2 regions of the Leeuwenhoekiella sp. LLG6367-2.1 genome follow, and region 2 is predicted to be linked to the other one. Evidence: riboswitches for the same ligand, from Rfam matches in the RefSeq annotation. Region 2 holds a riboswitch; the other holds the start of a gene.
The links. Region 2 has a riboswitch for S-adenosylmethionine ahead of ABVM53_RS14390 (Na+/H+ antiporter NhaC family protein). Riboswitches for the same ligand answer to the same signal wherever they lie in the genome.
Positions count from the first base shown of each region.

Region 1: it holds a riboswitch for S-adenosylmethionine, as region 2 does, so the genes downstream of both, ABVM53_RS04785 (homocysteine S-methyltransferase family protein) here and ABVM53_RS14390 (Na+/H+ antiporter NhaC family protein) in region 2, are expected to answer to the same signal.

Region 1 is NZ_CP159331.1:1,046,504-1,048,708, reverse strand. It holds gene ABVM53_RS04795 (hypothetical protein) at 1-301, opposite strand, end outside; gene ABVM53_RS04790 (carboxymuconolactone decarboxylase family protein) at 312-899, opposite strand; SAM riboswitch class I at 1,163-1,266, shown strand; gene ABVM53_RS04785 (homocysteine S-methyltransferase family protein) at 1,378-2,205, shown strand, end outside.
Region 2 is NZ_CP159331.1:3,237,038-3,239,242, reverse strand. It holds gene ABVM53_RS14390 (Na+/H+ antiporter NhaC family protein) at 1-1,311, opposite strand, end outside; SAM-I-IV-variant riboswitch at 1,361-1,458, opposite strand; gene ABVM53_RS14385 (nucleoside deaminase) at 1,616-2,086, shown strand.

The sequences.
Region 1 (2,205 bases), 1.3 Mb from region 2:
GTAATTCTTCAGATGAGATTGCGTTAGAAAAAGGAATTTGATCCTGAAGCAATTTCTTTTCATAGTCTAAAATATCTTCCTGATTCTTATGAGCCCAGATTTCATTTTTTATAAATGTGTAGCCTGTGACAGTATCTTTGTCGAGAAGGATAATTCTGAATATTTTGAAATTGAAAAGGTACTTTAAATTCCTGCTTACCACAGTACTCAAATCTTCAAGGTTATCAACCCTGCTGAGACTTCCAGAAAATTTAGAAAAGGCCTCGTAGGCAATGCGGTACTTTGCGGCAGCTAGATTCAAAAAAAAAGTATTAGGCTTGAGCTTCCATCAACTCATTGTCAATCTTAATTCCTGCAACATCTGCCAGAGTATTGAGCATATTTACAAGATCTGCTTGAGCCATTAACTCCTGTATTTCTGAATCATCAAAACCAGCCTGACGCAGTTGTTCAAAATCCTGATCGGTAATTTGATCGTGGTTTAAAGCAGCTTTGGTTACAATTTTAATTGCCGTACGATAACTTTCTGGTATTAACGGACTTTCTAAATCATTAGTAACTCTAAAGTTTTCGTTTTCACTAATCATCGCACTCATACTGTCTGCAAAAATACCGTGAGCTTGAGCGCAGTATTCACAGTTACGTTCTTTAGATACGTTATAGATGATTAATTGCTTCAATACATTAGGAATATCTCCCTGCATTAAAGTAGATTTTAACTTAGCCCAATTTCCTTTTAGTAAAAGTGGATTTGCACCCTGACATTTAATCCAGTTGAGTACAAATGGTATTTGTAACGTTCTTTTTGTATCGTCATATATTGCTTTAACTTCTTCTGAAGCCTCTTCATAAGAAACAATTTTAAAGCGGGAATTTGAGAGCGTATTGTTGCTAATCATAGATGGGTAAATGGTTTTATTAAGATAGTGAATTTGGGGTCACAAAATTAGTTTAAAATAGTGCTTATACAATCTTGATTATCAATAAAATGTATAATTTTAGAAAATATTAACTCCTTGTTTCTGACATTTAAACTGCTAAATAACTCTCTTTAGCGCAATTATTATTTCGTTATTTTAATTAATGATGAATATTAGTTGTTTAAAATTTATGTATTCTCAAGTTGTTTTATAATCTTTGCAGCCGAGTTCATTATTTATTTAAGTTATCAAGAAAGGCAGAGGGATTAGACCCATTGAAGCCTTAGCAACCCTCCCCTGGAGAAGGTGCTACGTTCTACTCTTTTGATTAAGGGATAGATAACAAAAAAACAAGCCATTCTGGCTTTCCGTTTTATATTCTTGATACTTTATTTATTGCAGGTCTCTCTATTCAGAGAGCGATTGATCAATGAGCTTTTTTAAAGTTTAAAAAAGTATGAGTCAGAATAAACTATATACCGTTTTACAAGAGAGAATTCTAGTTCTTGATGGTGCCATGGGCACTATGTTACAGCGCTACAAATTTTCAGAAGAAGATTTTCGGGGAGAACGATTTAAAAATTGGGAAAGCCCGGTTCAAGGCAACAATGACTTGCTAAGTTTAACCCAGCCCGAAGCCATCGCAGCTGTACACGCTAAATATTTTGAAGCAGGTGCAGATATTGTAGAGACAAACACCTTTAGCGGTACAACTATAGCCATGGCAGATTATGGGATGGAATCTCTTGTGTATGATTTAAATTATGAATCAGCTAAAATAGCCAAATCAGTAGCAGATAAGTTTACGGCAAGTGAGCCTAACAAACCCCGATTTGTAGCAGGAGCAATGGGACCTACAAATAAGACAGCAAGTATGTCTCCAGATGTGAATGATCCCGGATATAGAGCTATTTCTTTTGATGAATTACGTATAGCCTATAAACAACAAGCCGAAGCACTGGTTGATGGGGGTGTTGATATACTTCTAGTAGAAACCATATTTGATACACTTAACGCTAAAGCTGCTTTATTTGCAATTGAAGAACTAAAAGAAGAACGAGATATTGAAATTCCGGTGATGGTGAGTGGTACGATTACCGATGCTTCAGGGCGTACGTTATCTGGACAAACAGCCGAAGCTTTTTTAATATCTATAGGTCATATGCCACTACTTTCTGTTGGTTTTAATTGTGCTTTAGGAGCAGAGCAGTTAACTCCTTATCTCGAGATCGTTTCTGGTAAGTCTGACTTTGCTATCTCTGCATATCCTAACGCAGGACTACCC
Region 2 (2,205 bases):
ACTGCGTTGTGATTTTGCGCTACGGAATGGTTTCAGTAAAATAAAAAGTAACGTATATAGCAGTAATAAAAGTAAATACCAGGTATTTGCCATTAAATCCAGATAATTAAGCGTTCCTTTTGCAAAACTCAATATCATTAATACCTGCGCTCCGTAGGGCAAGAGACCTTGTATAATACAGGCAAAAATATCGAGAATAGAAGCTGTTTTTTTGTTATCTAAGTGGTACTCGTCATTAATAGTTTTTGCGATAGGACCGGCAATAATGATAGACACCGTATTGTTTGCAATCGCCATATTTATCGAACTCACCAAAGCAGCAATCCCCAGTTGTGCCGTTTTTTTGTTTTTAATAAGCTTCTTAATAGTTACCAGAATAAATTCGATGCCGCCATTACTTGCTACTAAAGCAGCAAGACCTCCAGTAAGAAGTGAAAGCAAGAATATTTCGGTCATATTAGTAAAACCTTCGTAAGCGATTTTAGTAGACTCTATAAGTGTAAAATCTCCATAACCTATACCTAGAACTCCTGCGGCAATAACGCCTAGAAATAGGGTTATAAAGACATTAAGACCTACTATCGAAAGCGCAATTACTAGAATATAAGGTAGAATTTTAATCACGTCATAATTATAATCGGTAGTGTTTGCTGCTGCTCCGGTAAGATCAATTCCCTGATAGATTAAAATTGCAAGCGTCCCTACAGCAGCCGGAACCGCAATTTTTATATTCTGCTTAAATTTATCACTCATTTTAGTTCCCAGAGATTGTGTGGCTGCTATAGTAGTGTCTGATATAACCGATAAGTTATCCCCAAACATACTACCACCCAGCAATGCGCCCGAAAGTATAGCGAGCTCCGCATCACTGCTGGCTGCAAAACCTACCACAATAGGAGCGAGGGCAACAATAGCGCCTACAGAAGTTCCTGTAGAAACCGAAAGAAAGCCGGCAATCACAAAAATACCTACGTAGATATACTCAATCGCAATATAATCGAGTCCCATATTTACAATAGCATCTACACTACCCGTAGCATTTGTAATTGCAGCAAAAGCACCAGCGAGTAAATAAATTAAACACATCGTCAAAATTTTATCGTCTCCGCAGCCTTTTAGTAAGATGTCAATCTTTTCATTTATAGATTGTCTAAATAGTATAAATGCCACAACAATGCCTACAATAACGGCGATAGGAGCGGGAAGTGCATAGAAATCATTTTGATAAATACCTACACCAAGAAAGGTAAATACAAATACAAATAGAGGAATTAGTGCTGAGAATTTTGGGATAATCTTGAGTTCTGCCATTTTACAATTTTGTACTCAAAAAGGAAATAGCAAAAATTACATAGACTTATGCGTTAACATTTTTTCCAAGTAATTGGCTTATCTATTTTAGCACCTTGCTTGTTATTGCAGGTTGCTATCTCCCTTATGAGATTCTGGATAATTAATTTAAGGCGGCAAAAGTAATACGGGAAAATTGAATAAAAGTATATTAAAAGTTAAAATTTAGTTTTCTACAGTAAACGTGAAATATTGGGAAGACTAGGAGGGAAGTGATTAGATCTAAAAATACAATTGCGCGTATATTTGCCTAAAACGAGATTAAATGAGCAATGAAGATTTTATGCTAGAAGCTGTGAATGCAGCTCTACGCGGAATGCAAAATAATGAAGGTGGTCCCTTTGGTTGTGTGATTGTTAAAGACGGAAAAATTATAGGTAAAGGAAATAATAAAGTAACTTCTACAAATGATCCTACCGCACATGCAGAAGTTACTGCTATACGTGACGCATGTAAAAATTTGAATTCGTTCCAACTGGATGGCTGTACAATTTATACTTCCTGCGAACCTTGTCCAATGTGCCTGGGTGCGATCTACTGGGCGAGACCTGAAAAAGTGTACTACGGAAGCAGCCAAAAAGACGCAGCTAACATAGGTTTTGACGATGCCTTTATTTACGAGGAAATACCATTACCTTACGAAAAACGCAGCATCCCATTTGAACAATTAGCTCCGGAGGTTGCTATAAAACCATTTCAGGAATGGACGAAGAAAGAAGATAAAACGGAGTATTGATATTTGGGGTTAGTTATTAATCCTGAAAAGACTTAGTTCAAATAACTAAAAAATTAGTTTTAATAGAAGTTTAATTTTCAATATTAATTTCAAGTCTTAATCCTTTTAAAATATTGCGC